One region of the Pantoea sp. GABEPS69 genome, then DNA from elsewhere that is predicted to be linked to it. Evidence: predicted binding sites of a transcription regulator. Region 1 holds the regulator's gene; the other holds the start of a gene.
What was found. The regulator PhoB, encoded in region 1, activates phosphate uptake and scavenging genes when phosphate is short. The targets are predictions, from matches to a motif close to CTGTCATAAAACTGNCNNAT.
Positions count from the first base shown of each region.

Region 2: glpT (glycerol-3-phosphate transporter) is a predicted target of PhoB. The motif match lies at 1,726-1,745, and genes of this name have one in related genera.

Region 1 covers NZ_CP118618.1:3,099,624-3,107,163, forward strand. Annotated here, with positions in the region: gene proY (proline-specific permease ProY) at 1-691, opposite strand, end outside; gene brnQ (branched-chain amino acid transporter carrier protein BrnQ) at 930-2,249, opposite strand; gene PVE98_RS15255 (cobalamin-independent methionine synthase II family protein) at 2,651-3,754, opposite strand; gene PVE98_RS15260 (PstS family phosphate ABC transporter substrate-binding protein) at 3,918-4,853, opposite strand; gene phoR (phosphate regulon sensor histidine kinase PhoR) at 4,872-6,185, opposite strand; gene phoB (phosphate response regulator transcription factor PhoB) at 6,200-6,889, opposite strand; gene sbcD (exonuclease subunit SbcD) at 7,085-7,540, shown strand, end outside.
Region 2 covers NZ_CP118618.1:3,833,118-3,840,657, forward strand. Annotated here, with positions in the region: partial or broken gene PVE98_RS18610 (DUF1456 family protein) at 55-519, shown strand; gene PVE98_RS18615 (carboxylate/amino acid/amine transporter) at 700-1,554, opposite strand; gene glpT (glycerol-3-phosphate transporter) at 1,873-3,216, shown strand; gene yigL (sugar/pyridoxal phosphate phosphatase YigL) at 3,250-4,050, opposite strand; gene pldB (lysophospholipase L2) at 4,102-5,085, opposite strand; gene rhtB (homoserine/homoserine lactone efflux protein) at 5,201-5,824, shown strand; gene rhtC (threonine export protein RhtC) at 6,037-6,660, opposite strand; gene recQ (ATP-dependent DNA helicase RecQ) at 6,673-7,540, opposite strand, start outside.

The DNA.
Region 1 (7,540 bases):
ACTGCGCCGGATCTTTGGCCTCGCCGGCGGTAATGCCGATAATTTCGATGCCGCCGTAGGCGAACATCACCATCTGCAGCGACAGCAGCATGCCGACGATGCCGTGGGCGAAGAAGCCGCCGTTGCTCCACAGGTTATGAATGCCGGTCGGCTGACCGCCGTTGCCGATGCCCCAGAAAATCATGGCGAAACCGGCGACGATCATCACCACAATGGTGGCAACCTTGAAGAAAGAGAACCAGAATTCGACTTCGCCGAACACCTTCACGCTCATCAGGTTAACGGCGCCGATAATCAACACCACGCTCAGCACCCAAATCCAGTGCGGCACCTCAGGAAACCAGACGCCCATATAGATGCCGAAGGCGGTCACGTCGGCGATGGCGACGATCAGGATCTCAAAGCAGTAGGTCCAGCCGGTGATATAGCCCGCCAGCGGCCCGAGATAGTCCTGCGCATAGCGCGAAAAGGAGCTGGCCTGCGGGTTATTCACCGACATCTCGCCGAGCGCGCGCATAATGATATAGGCCACCGCGCCGCCGATAATATAGGCGAGCAGCACGCTCGGCCCCGCCATCTTGATGGCATCCGCCGACCCGTAAAACAGTCCGGTGCCAATCGCCGATCCCAGCGCCATAAAACGGATATGGCGCGTGCTCAGTCCGCGTTTGAGCTTGTTGGTTTCTTGCATAACAACCTGTACCTGTAAAAGAAAAACCACGGGCAAGCCCGTGGTTACATTGCAGCCAAAGCCCGCAAGCGGGTGAGATGGCCCGAAGAGCAAAGCGTCCCGCGCCATGGATGGTGCGGGCCGAGCTGGCATGGATGCCATGTTGCGTCTTTGCGATCGGGCCATTTCTCCCGCGTCAGCACTCTGTCACTAAACTAACCACGGGCAAGCCCGTGGTCAGAGAAAACAGCGGCGGCGGTTACGAGTGCGCCGTAACCTGCTCGCGTCCTTTAACGCGATCCACAATCGCCGCGATCAGCAGCATCACCAGCGCGGGCGGCAGCCAGGCGAGTCCCTGGTCCGCCAGCGGCAGCTGCTGGCTGAACGCTGGCAGCATATCTTTAAAGCTGGTGGTTTTCACTCCGTCGATAACGCCGAAAATCAGGCTGACCAGCATGGTCGGCGCAATCAGACGGCTGCTCTTGTTCCACCAGTTCAGGGTGAAACTCAGCACGATAAGCACGATGCAAGGCGGATAGATCGCCGTCAGCACCGGAATCGAAATCTGAATCAGATGGCTCAGGCCGAGGTTCGACACCACCATTGAGAACAGACCCAGAATAAAGACCAGTGCTTTATACGACAACGGCAGGTATTGCGCAAAAAATTCCGCACAGGCGCAGGTCAGACCGACCGCCGTCACCATGCAGGCGACGAAAATCAGCGCTGCCAGGAAGAAACTGCCCATGCCGCCGAAGGTCTGCTGCACGTAGGCATGCAGGATCGCCGCGCCGTTCGCGCTCTGCGCCACCAGCGCGCCGCTGCCGTTGCCGAGCTTGAACAGGCTGAGGTAGACCAGCGTCAGGCCGACGCCGGCGATCAGACCCGCCATCACGGTATAGCGCGTCAGCAGGCTGGCGCTCTCAACGCCGCGCGAGCGCGCCGCGTTGACGATAACGATACCGAACACCAGCGCGCCAAGCGTATCCATAGTGAGATAGCCATTGACGAAGCCGCTGGAGAAGGCGGCGCGCTGATAGTCTTCAGTGGCAGGCGCGATAGTGCCCGCCGGCCAGATCAGCGCGGCAACGCCGAGCACCGTCAGCGCGACGATTTTCAGCGGCGCGAGGAAGTGGCCCACGGTGTCCAGCAGCTTGCCGGGATAGAGCGAAACGCCAATCACCAGCGCGAAATAGATAAAGCTGTAGACAAACAGCGGCAGCGCGCCGTCGCCGGTCAGCGGTGCGATGCCCATTTCGAACGATACGGTCGCGGTGCGCGGCGTGGCAAACAGCGGGCCGACCGCCAGATAGCAGACGGTGGCCAGCAGCAGTCCGGCGCCCTTGCCGATAGGGGAGCTGAGCGCGTCGACGCCGCCGCCGACGCGCGCCAGCGCGATAACGGTCATTACCGGCAGGCCGACGGCGGTGATCAAGAAGCCAATAGCGGCCGTCCAGACATGTTCGCCAGACTGAATACCGACCATCGGCGGGAAAATAATGTTACCCGCGCCAACAAACAGGGCAAACGTCATAAAGCCCAGCGCGAGGATATCCTTCGAGGTTAAACGATGTGTCATACAACTGTATTGCCTGTTACGAGTGTTGCGGTGGAAGTTGGGTTTATGTTGTCCCCAGACCGCGCGTTGACAACGACTCAGCGCACGATGCCAGCGCATTGTGCTTGCCTTAATCGTGTCGCGCAGGTGAATTAAGCTGCTTTTGTTCTGTTCACAAGTGGGATGCTACGACAACGGCCGTAAGTAGAACGTTTATAGCGGAGAAAGGCAATACAGGATCGGAAAACCAGAAGGTTATGACGGAAAACAGAGTAAAAGCAGTGAATATCTCGGATATATCTCTGCAGGGCATCAGATGATGTGCTTATTTTTTCTGCAGCGCGTAAGAAATTTCAGCGTAAGTGCGCGGCATGATGCACAAAAGGCGCGTTTTACGCGCCTGTTTGCACAAGTTTACAGCATTACCACACCTGTCCGGCGATATCGACCACCAGGCGAATCTTCGCCCACTGCTGCTCTTCGCTCAGGCTGTTGCCCTCTTCTGTCGAGGCGAAGCCGCACTGCGGGCTGAGGCAGATCTGGTCAAGGCTGACGAACTTCGCCGCCTCCTGCAGACGCGCCTTCACCTGCGCCGGATCTTCCAGCTCGCCGTTTTTGGTGGTCACCAGACCCAGCACCACTTTCTGGTGGCCAGGCTTGATAAAACGCAGAGGTTCGAAGCCGCCGGCGCGCTCGTTATCGTACTCCAGGAAGAATGCGTCGATGTTCACGCCGCCGAACAGAATCTCCGCTACCGGCTCGTAGCCGCCTTCAGAGATCCAGGTCGAGCGGAAGTTGCCGCGGCAGACGTGCAGGCCAACGGTAAGATCGGCAGGCTTGCCCTCCAGCGCTTTATTGAGCACGCGGGCGTAGGTGTGCGCCAGCTGCTCGGGATCGTCGCCGCGCTCGCGGATCTGACGCTTCTGATCTTCCGAGCAGAGATAGGCCCAGACGGTATCGTCCAGCTGCAGATAGCGGCAGCCCGCATCGTAAAAGGCTTTGATCGCCGTTTTATAGGTGTCGGCCAGGTCGTCGAAGTAGTCCGCCAGATCGGGATAGACGTTCTCGTCAATCACTTTGCGGCCGCCGCGGAAGTGCAGCACGCTCGGGCTGGGGATGGTCATCTTCGGTACCGCATCGCCTGCGACGCTCTGCAGGAAGCGAAAATGCTCCAGCATCGGGTGATCGCGGAAGCCCAGCTTGCCCACCACGCGCACGCCGTGCGCTTTGGTCTGGACGCCGTTGAACTGAATGCCCTGCTCCGCTTCGAACAGCTCGACGCCCTCCAGGCCGCCGAAAAAGTCGAAGTGCCACCAGGCGCGGCGGAATTCGCCGTCAGTCACCACCTGCAGCCCGTTGGCGATCTGCTTGCTGACGACGTCGCGAATCGCTTCGTCTTCGATGCGGGTCAGCTCGGTTTTATCAATCTGGCCGGCGGCATACTGCTCGCGCGCGTTTTTAATGGCGGCGGGACGCAGGAAGCTGCCGACGGTATCGGCGCGGAACGGGGCGGTCTGTGCGGTCATCTTCACTCCTGGCACCCTGAACGTTAATCACGTCAGGGAATAATTTCGCTAAGTTATATGTAGCCATCTGGATGGCTAAACGTCTGTGGACAGATTGGCATGTGCGCGCCTTATCTGCAACAGAAGAAATTTCAGCGGAGATGAAAAAAATTCACGTTAGTAGTTACTTCGCCTCTATCGCAGACAGAGCCTGATCACGCTGCGCTGCTGACAGCGGAAGATAGCCCGCTTCGCTGACGCGGCGCTGGCCCTGCGGCGAAAGCACCTGATGGAGAAAGGCGTTTACCAGCGGCGGCAGCGGCTTGCCCGGCGGCTTATTGACATAGATATAAAGCGGGCGCGCCCAGGGATAGCGGCCGCTGCGGATAGAGTCGGCGTCCGGCGTTACCGCCGCGCCCTGCGCGTCCGTCACGGCAAGCATCTTCACGCCGCTGAGATGAAAACCGAAGCTGGCGTAGCCGATGCTGCGCGGATTGGCGGCAACCGCCTGCACCACGGCGGCCGATCCGGGAAACTCCGCCACGTCGGCGCGAAAATCGCCGTTGCACAGCGCCTGCTGCTTGAAAAACCCCCAGGTGCCCGAGGCGGAGTTGCGTCCGTAACGCTGAATCGGTCGCCGCGCCCAGTCGGGCTGTCGCACGCCCATATCGCCCCAGCGCGTCAGTACCCGCGGCGCGCCGCACAGGCGCGTCACGGAAAAGATGGCATCCAGCTGGCGCGCATCGATCTGCGTCAGCGGATTGCGCTGATTGACCACTACCACCAGCGCGTCGAGCGCCACCGGCACGGCGAGCGGCGCGTAGCCATAGCGCGCCTGGAATGTTTGCCGCTCTTCCGCCTGCATGGGGCGGCTCATCGGGCCGAGCTGCGCGGCGCCCGCCGCCAGCGCGGTCGGCGCGGTAGAAGAGCCGGAGGCCTGCACCTGTAGATTGACGCCCGGCGCCCGCGTGCTGAAATCTTCGCTCCACAGCATCATCAGCGTTCCCAGCGTGTCTGAGCCGACGCTGCTGAGGTTGCCGGTGAGCATTTCGGGCTGAGGCGCCGCCGCCAGCGTCAGCGCAGGCGAAAAGAGAGAAAGCAACAGCAGCAAGGCGCGCATGAGAGGTTCCATTAACGGTTAATGGACGGCATTCTCCTGCAATCCCGCGCTGACGATCAACCTTGACGGCAGCGTAAAGGTAAAACAGGTCTCTTTATCGGGAATGCTGGTGATCTCCAGCCGCGCATTATGGTGGCTAAGGGCGTGCTTGACGATCGCCAGCCCCAGTCCGCTGCCACCGGTGGCGCGCGAGCGCGCCTTATCTACGCGATAGAAGCGCTCCGTCAGGCGCGGCAGGTGCTCCGCCGGAATGCCCGGCCCGTTGTCGCAGACTTTGAACTGCGCCCCCTGGCGGCTGCGCAGCCAGCTGATGTCGATGCGCGTGCCGTCCGGCGTATGGTTCACCGCGTTATAGACCAGGTTAGAGAGGGCGCTGCGTAGCTGATCGTCGTCGCCGAGCACCTTGAGATGCGAATCGGTGTGAAAGTGAATCTCGTGGCGGCCGCCGCTCAGCGTCTCCGCCTCGCGCTGCAGCAGATGCAGCATCATCGGCACGTCCACCGTCTCTTTCATGTCGATGGCCGGCGCCGCCTCGATGCGCGACAGCGTCAGCAGCTGGCGCACCAGGCTGTCCATGCGGCGCGTCTGCTCCTGCATGGTCTGCAGCGCTTTGCCGCGCGAGCGCTCGTTCATCACCGAGTCGTTCATCATCTCCAGATAGCCCTGCAGCACCGTCAGCGGCGTGCGCAGCTCATGGCTGACGTTGGCGAAGAAATTGCGCCGCGCCCCTTCCAGCTGGTGCATCTGCGTCACGTCGCGCGCCACCATCAGCCACTGCCCTTCGCTGTAGGGCATGATGCGAAACTCCATGTGGTGCTGGTTATTGAGAATTAAGGTGAGCGGCTTGTTGAAATCGCGCTGGCGAATATAGCGGGAGAACTCCGGATAGCGCAGCAGGTTAAGGATGTTCTGGCCGTTATCTTCCGGCCAGCGCAGGCCAAGGTGCTGCTGCGCCAGACCGTTACACCAGAAAATGGCGCCCTCTTCCGTGGTAAGCACCACCGCGTCGGGCAGCGTCTCGGCGCCGCTGCGAAAGCGCTTGATCAGGTTGCCCAGCTCGCGCCGCCGCCGCCGGTTGCGCAGCTGCATCTGATAGAGGCCGTAAAACAGCGGCTCCCAGCTCGCCTGCCCGGTGGGCGGCGTCATGGTGCGATCCACCCACAGCCAGTGCGACAGCCGCATCAAATTATAGAAGTGCCACAGCAGCATCCCCAGCACGCTGATCAGCAGCAGCCAGGGGAGATAGCCGAAAATCAAACCGATAATCAGCGCCGGCAGGCAGGCCAGCGCCAGCTCGGAGAGCAGTCTCTTCCAGGAGAGTCGTTCCAGCACGGTAAAGACTCCGTTTAGTAGCGGGCGGAGAAACGATACCCCGTTCCGCGAACGGTTTGAACCATGCGATCGTGGCCGGAAACTTCCAGCGCCTTACGTAAGCGGCGGATATGCACGTCGACGGTGCGATCTTCCACATAGACATTGGTGCCCCAGACGTGGTTCAGCAGCTGCTCGCGGCTGTAGACGCGTTCGGGATGGGTCATAAAGAAGTGCAGCAGCTTATATTCGGTCGGGCCCATCTCCAGCGGCGTCGACTCCGACATTACGCGGTGCGACGACGGGTCCAGGCTCAGCCCCTGCATCTCGATCACCTCTTCCACCGCCATCGGCGAAATGCGGCGCATCACCGCCTTGATGCGCGCCATCAGCTCTTTCGGCGAGAAAGGCTTGGTGATGTAGTCATCCGCGCCCACTTCCAGACCGCGCACGCGATCTTCCTCTTCGCCGCGCGCCGTCAGCATCATCACCGGAATATCGCGCGTCAGGGCTTCGCGCTTGAGATGCTTAATAAACTGAATACCGCTGCCGCCCGGCAACATCCAGTCCAGCAGAATTAAATCTGGCCAGGGCTCAATCAGTTTCCCTATCGCGCTGTCATAATCCTCGGCCTCAATGGGCTGGTAGTCGTTCTGCTCCAGAACAAAGCACAACATTTCACGGATAGGGGCTTCATCTTCCACAACCAAAATGCGCTTAGCCATTGCAACTCCTGCTGATGTGACCGCTGTCACCGTTATATGCGGCGCCATTATGCGTCAGATTTATGACACTTTTATGAAAAACATAGCCGCTTAATCAGCGCGTTAACACTGCTTTATGACAGCCAGCGCAGCTTTTTTCGCTTTTGCGCCATAGCCGGTATAATCCTCCGGCAAACCGTTACCGCAGGGAGTTTTATGCGCATCATTCATACCGCGGACTGGCACCTCGGTCAGTTTTTCTATAACAAGAGCCGGGCGGCCGAGCACCAGGCCTTTCTCGACTGGCTGCTGGCGCGTATCGAGGCGCATCAGGTCGATGCGCTGATCGTCGCGGGCGACCTCTTCGATAGCGGCACGCCGCCAAGCTACGCGCGCGAACTCTTTAACCGTTTCGTCGTGGCGCTGCAGCCGACCGGCTGCCAGCTGGTGGTGCTGGCGGGCAATCACGATTCGGTCGCCACGCTCAACGAGTCGCGCGCCCTGCTCGCCTGCCTGAATACCCAGGTGATCACCACGCCGCAGGCGGATCACAATCTGCTGCTGCTGCGCGACCGCGCCGGCGAAACAGGCGCGCTGCTCTGCGCCATTCCCTATCTGCGGCCGCGCGATATTATGCGCAGCCGCGCGGGCCAGTCGGGGCGGGAGAAACAG
Region 2 (7,540 bases), 730 kb from region 1:
CGCAAATTCCCCTATAATGCGCAGCCTGTTAAACGACCATGAGAAAATCTCACCATGACCAATAACGATATTTTGCGCAGCGTGCGCTTTATGCTGAATTTAAGCGATGCCAAAGTGGTGGAGATTTTCGCACTGACCGACTGTGAAGTCGCGCTGAGCGACGTGCAGGCCTGGCTGAAAAAAGAGGACGACGCCGCGTTTAAACCGCTGCCGGACGTGCTGATGGGCTATTTTCTCAACGGCCTGATTTTCTTCCGTCGCGGCAAAAGCGAAGAGATGCCAGCGCCCTCGATCGAGCGCCGCATGAACAACAACATTTTTATGAAAAAACTGCGTATCGCGTTCGATCTGAAAACCACCGATATTCCGGCGGTGCTGGAAAAGGCGAACTTTTCGGTTTCTCAGGCGGAAATCGGCGCCATCTTCCGCAAGCCGGATCATAAAAACTACCGCGAATGCGGCGATCAGATTATGCGCAACTTTTTAAAGGGCCTGACCATGACGCTGCGCCCGACGCAGCCGGCGAAAAGCGCGCCGTCGCAGGCCACGAAAACCAGCCCGACTCAGGCAGCGAAATCCGCCGCGCCCAAGACGGCGAAACCTCGCCCGGCCCAGCCGCCGAAAGACAGAAAATAGTAGCGCCGCTTAGCGCGACAGCCATCAGGGCGGCAATCGCCGCCCTGATGACTTATATGCGCCTCAGCGACTGCGTATCACCCAGCGCTTATGCACGTATAGCGAGGCGAAAATCACCAGCGCGCCGGCGATAAAACTGGGCCAGTGCGGCTTCTGCTGCCAGATTGCCAGATTTACCAGCAGCCCCGCCGGGACATGCATATTGTTCATAATGCCCAGCGTGCCCGCATCCACTTGGGTGGCGCCGTAGTTCCACATAAAGTAGCCCAGCCCTGACGCCGCCACGCCCAGCCAGACCAGAATGCCCCACTGCAGCGAGGTGGTCGGCAGTTTCGCCGGGTTGCCCCACAGGCACCAGGCGATAATCGCAATCAGCACCGCGCCGAGATAAAACCAGGAAAAGGCGGTGTGCTGCGGCATCGGCCGGGTTTCCTGCAGCCGTTTATAGCCCACCATGCCCACGGCAAAGCAGATATTCGCCAGCTGTACCAGCAGCAGGCCGAACCAGAAATGATCGCTGACCTTGTCGTAGCGAATAATCGCCGCGCCCGCCACCGCCAGCAGCGCGCTGAAGGCGTAGCCGATGCGCAGCGGACGCTTGCTGATCACATCATAAATCAGGGTGACATAGAGCGGCGTCATGACGGTGAATAGCAGGAACTCCGAGACGCTGAGGTAGAGATAGGCTTCGAAGCTAATCAGGTACATGATGCCGAGCTGCAGCATCCCTACCAGCATATAGAGCAGCAGCGTCGATGGACGATAGCCGCGCCAGCGCAGAAAAGGCAAAAACACCAGCGCCGCCAGCGCCAGACGCATTAAAACGGAGAACCAGGAATCCACCTGCCCCGCCAGATATTCTCCAATCAGGCTGAAGGAAAACGCCCAAAGAATAGTGGTAACGATCAGTAACAGCACAGCTTCGATCCTGCAAAAAAAGAGAGGCGGCTAGTTTAATCAATGTGCTGCGGCGACGCGGCGCTTTCTGGTTGACAAGCGCTCACTAAATCAGCGCTCAGTACGGGCATGGGTGGATATTTTATAAGCGATGCGCGAATAACACCATTTTGTGAAATTAACCTGCCGTTATTGTCATAAAAGTGTAACAAATGTGTCAACTATCACAGCTGCCATGCGCGAAAAGCGCCAGAATAGACGCGAAAAGGAACATCGCGGCGACCTCTGGAACGCACTGCGCATTTCCATTACAACGACAATACGCCTGGGAGGGCAGCTATGCTGAGCATCTTTAAACCCGCACCGCATCGACCGCAGGTGGCGGAAGATCAGGTTGATCCTTTATATCGCCGCCTGCGCTGGCAGATCTTCTTCGGTATCTTCTTTGGCTACGCCGCCTACTATCTGGTACGCAAAAATTTCGCGCTGGCGATGCCCTATCTGGTCGAGCAGGGCTTTTCGCGCGGCGACCTCGGCTTTGCGCTTTCCGGCATCTCGATTGCGTACGGCTTCTCAAAATTTATTATGGGTTCGGTCTCAGATCGCTCGAATCCGCGCGTGTTTCTGCCTGCCGGACTGATCCTCGCCGCCGCGGTAATGCTGTTTATGGGCTTCGTGCCCTGGGCAACCTCCAGCATTATGGTGATGTTCGCGCTGCTGTTTGCCTGCGGCTGGTTTCAGGGCATGGGCTGGCCGCCCTGCGGGCGCACCATGGTGCACTGGTGGTCGCAGAAAGAGCGCGGCGGCATCGTTTCGGTGTGGAACTGCGCGCATAACGTCGGCGGCGGCCTGCCGCCGCTGCTGTTCCTGCTCGGCATGGCGTGGTTCAACGACTGGAAAGCGGCGCTCTATATGCCCGCTTTCGCCGCCATCGCCGTGGCGCTGATCGCCTTCGCGCTGATGCGCGATACGCCGCAGTCCTGCGGATTGCCGCCTATTGAGGCGTACAAGCACGACTATCCGCCGGACTACAGCGCCACGCACGAAGAGGAGCTGACGGCGAAGCAGATCTTCACCCAGTATGTGCTGCCCAACAAGCTACTGTGGTATATCGCGCTGGCCAACGTCTTCGTCTACCTGCTGCGCTACGGCATTCTCGACTGGTCGCCCACCTACCTGAAAGAGGTGAAGCACTTCACGCTGGATAAATCTTCCTGGGCCTACTTCCTGTACGAATACGCCGGCATTCCCGGCACGCTGCTGTGCGGCTGGATGTCGGACAAGGTGTTTAAGGGGAATCGCGGCGCGACCGGCGTCTTCTTTATGACGCTGGTGACCATCGCCACGGTAGTCTACTGGTTTAACCCGGCGGGCAATCCCGGCGTGGATATGGCCTGCATGATTATCATCGGCTTTCTGATTTACGGTCCGGTGATGCTGATCGGCCTGCATGCGCTGGAGCTGGCGCCGAAAAAAGCGGCGGGCACCGCCGCAGGCTTTACCGGCCTGTTCGGCTATCTTGGCGGTTCGGTCGCAGCCAGCGCCATCGTCGGCTATACCGTCGATTTCTTCGGCTGGAACGGCGGTTTTCTGGTAATGGTGGTAGGCTGCGTGCTGGCGGTGATCCTGCTGCTGTTGACCATGATTAACGAACGCAAGCACAAGCAGCAGCTGGCGTCATAAAGAAAGAGGCCGGCATCGCGCCGGCCTCTTGCGTCAGGATAAAAACAGCGTGCGCAGCGTATGCGGCACGGCATCATCCGCATTGCTGCCGATCACTTCCAGATCCGGCAGCGTATCCTTTAACCGCTGGTGGGCGTTGCGCATAATGCAGCCCTTGCCCGCCATGCTCAGCATCTCTACGTCGTTCATGCCGTCGCCGAAGGCGATGCACGCCTTGAGCGAGTGCCCCAGCTGTTTCGCCACCGCTTCCAGCGCATGCCCCTTCGACACCCCGCCCGCCATCACCTCCAGACAGGTCGGCAGCGAAAAGCTGACGTTCACGCGATCGCCCCATCGCGCCTGCAGCGCCAGTTCGAGCGGGATCAGCGCCTCGGGATCGTCGCTGGTGAAAAAGACCTTGCTGATATTGTCGCCCGGCAGCATGCCTGGCTCATAGACCTGATATGTGAATACCGACTCGCGGAAATAGTCCTGCTCCGCCGGATGGGTGCGGCTCATAAACCATTCGTCATCGCGATAGACGTGCGTCAGGATGGCGGGATTAGCGTAGTGCAGCCCGTAAAGCTCCAGCGCGATATCTTCGTCGAGGTTATGGCTGAACACCAGCTCGCCCTCGGCGTTGTGCACGCGCGCGCCGTTAGAGGTGATCATATAAGCGGGAATGCCCAGCTTGTCGCGCATCTGCCCTACGTCGATATAATGACGGCCGGTGGCGAAAACAAAGTGGATCTCGCGCGCCACCAGCTGTTGCAGAATATCGTGGGCGTAAGGCGTTAGCCGATGTTCAGGAGAGAGCAGCGTGCCATCCAGATCGGATGCGACGATTTGAAACATGAAAACCTCAGGTATTGTTATAGGCCGTAGCCGGTAAGATAATTTTTCGAATCAGGGATGCGCCTCGAAGAAATCGATCAGCGCATTCAGCGCTTCGGCGCGCATGCCATCTTTTTCAAACAGAATTTCGTGGCGCGCCTCTTTGATGACGCGCGTCTCGCAAGGATGGCCCGCCTGCGCCATCGCCGCGCAAAAAAGATCCTGCGAACGGTTGTCCACCACGCGATCCTCGCCCGCCTGCAGCAGCAAAAGCGGCGTGGTAATGGTGCTGGCCAGGCTCAGGATATTGCGCCCGGCGTGAATGCCTTCGCGCACCCAGTGATAGGTCGGTCCGCCGACGCGGATAGCGGGATCGTCAGCGTAAAAACGCAGGCTGCGGCGATAGCGCTCCGCGCTGTGCGTCAGGCGATTGATGCCGAACGGATGCGCGCGCCAGCGTCCGGTGCCGAGCGCATAGCCATCGCGTATAGCCGGGCGCTTCTCCGCCCAGTCGAGGATACGGTTCGCCAGGAAAGAGGGCATCGGCAGCGCGATGCCGAACATCGGCGCCACCAGCGTCACGGCATGAAACGCCTGCGGCTGGCGCGCCAGAAACAGCGTCAGGATGGCGCCGCCCATCGAATGCGCCAGCGCGTAGCGGTGCTGGTAGTGCCCGCCGACAATCTCTTTCAGATAGAGCGTCTCTAAGTCGTCGACGTAGTGCGTGAACTCTACTACATGACCGCGATGGGTATCCTGCAGCAGCCGGTCGGATCGTCCCTGCCCGCGATGGTCGAGGATCACCACGTCAAAGCCGCAGTGAAACAGGTCGTACGCCAGTTCGGGGTATTTGACGTAGCTTTCGATGCGCCCAGGCACGATAAGAATCACGCGCTTATGGTGCGGCGCGGTGAAGCGCACATAGCGCAGCGTGACGTTTTCCACGCCGACGAATTCACGCTCTTCGCGCCGGTGCCAGAAGTCGAGCAGCGGACCGTGCGCAAAGGCGGCAAAGGCTTTTTCCCGGTTGAGCCAGCTCGCTTTATGTCGTTCCATCAATCCCCCTGCAGACGCGCGACAGGCCTGTCGCGAGCCGCGCATGCGGCCCGTAGCGTCACGCTTGTTTCTGGCGTATTGTGTCATATTTCCGCCCAGACAGGGAGCGCAACCCATGACCACTGAATGGTGGCTGACTTACCTTCTCACCACCACTATCCTCAGCCTTTCGCCCGGTTCCGGCGCGATTAATACCATGAGCACCGGCATCAGCCACGGCTATCGCGGCGCAGCGGCCTCGATCAGCGGCCTGCAGCTTGGCCTGGCGATCCATATCGTGCTGGTGGGGATCGGGCTGGGCGCGCTCTTTTCCCAGTCGCTGCTGGCGTTTGAAGTGTTGAAATGGGCGGGCGCGGCCTATCTGGTGTGGCTCGGCATTCAGCAGTGGCGCTCTGCGGGCGCCATCGATCTCGATGCGGTGGCCAAAGCAACGCCGCGCCGCCGCCTGTTCAAGCGCGCGGTGCTGGTGAACCTGACCAATCCGAAAAGCATCGTGTTTCTCGCCGCGCTGTTTCCGCAGTTTATCCTGCCGCACCAGCCGCAGGCGATGCAGTACCTGGTGCTGGGCGCCACCACTATTGTCGTCGATATTATCGTGATGATCGGCTACGCCACGCTGGCGACGCGCATTGCGGCCTGGATTAAAGGGCCAAAGCAGATGAAGCTGCTGAACCGGATCTTTGGCGGATTGTTTATGGCGGTAGGCGCGCTACTGGCCAGCGCCAGAAGAATCGCTTAAGGCAGTAAGCGCCGATGCTTGAGGCCGTCGGTGTCGCAGCCAGATTGCGGGCGGACAGTGCGCTCTAACGAAAAAGAATAAGCGCACCGATGCTTAAGGCCGTCGGTGTCGCAGCCAGTTCGGTGCCGGCCAGCGCGCAGTCACCGGAGCGTACTACAGTACGTGAGGATGATGAGCACTGCCCGGTGCCGAAATGGCAAGTAAACCAGGCCTTAACGAGAAATGATGAGGTGGATGCCGAAACCGGCGAATAAAACTCCCGCCACGCCATCGACCCACTTCGCCGCGCGCTGATACTTATCGCGTATCCACGGCAGCGCGAAAATCGCCGCCACCAGCGTAAACCAGGCAAAGGTCTCGCCAACGATCAGCAGAAACAAGCCCCAACGCTCCAGCGCGCCGACGTCGTTGCCGACGAACAGCGAGAAGACGCTGCCGAAATAGATAATCGCTTTCGGGTTAGAGAGATTGGTAAGAAAACCTTTAAGAAAGCTTCTGCCCTTTTTCGGCAGTTCTACCACCGGCGCATCCTGTACCGGCTGCTTATGGCGCTGACGCGCCGAGCTGAGCAGCTGCCAGCCCATCCACAGCAGATAGAGACCGCCGCCGACCATAATGATCTGATGCAGCCACGCCATCTTCTCCAGAATCAGGTGCAGCCCCATCAGCGCGACGCCCGCCCAGATAACGATCCCCAGCGTAATGCCGAGCACGCCCATCATCGCCTCTTTGCGCGAGCGGCTGGCGGCGGTTTGCGAAACAAAAAAGAAGTCCGGGCCGGGACTCATCAACGCGACCAGATGCACCAGCGCGACCGTGGCAAATAACATCAGCATAGGTAGTGTCCTTTACTCTTCATCATCAAGATGCTCTTTGATCATCACCAGGAAGGGTTTGCCAAAGCGCTCCAGTTTGCGGTGGCCGACGCCGTTGACGCTCAGCATCTCCGACGCCGTTACCGGCATCTGCTCCGCCATCTCAATCAGCGTGGCGTCGTTAAACACCACGTAAGGCGGGATATTCTCTTCGTCGGCAATCGCTTTACGCAGCTTGCGCAGCTTGGCGAACAGCTTGCGATCGTAATTGCCGCCGTAAATTTTCGGCGAGCTGCTGCTTTTTGGCTTCGCCGCATTAAGACGCGGTACCGCCAGCATCAGCGGCACTTCGCCGCGCAGCACCGGACGCGCCGCTTCCGTCAGCTGCAGCGCGGAGTGCATGGCGATATTCTGCGTCACCAGCCCAAGGTGGATAAGCTGACGCAGCACGCTGACCCAGTGCTCGTGGCTCTGCTCGCGGCCGATGCCGTAAACCGGCAGTTTGTCATGGCCCTGGTCGCGGATGCGCTGGTTGTTGGCACCGCGCAGCACCTCGACCACATAGCCCATGCCGAAACGCTGCCCGACGCGATAGATGCAGGAGAGCGCTTTCTGCGCTTCCACCAGGCCATCGTAACGCTTCGGCGGATCGAGACAGATGTCGCAGTTGTCGCACGGCTGCTGACGTCCTTCGCCGAAATAGTTCAGCAGCACCAGACGTCGGCAGGTTTGCGCTTCGGCGAAGGCGCCCATGGCGTTGAGCTTATGGCGTTCGATATCCTGCAGCGGGCCGGGCGCTTTCTCTTCCAGACATTTGCGCAGCCACGCCATATCCGCCGGGTCGTAGAGCATCATCGCTTCGGCCGGCAGCCCGTCGCGTCCGGCGCGACCGGTTTCCTGA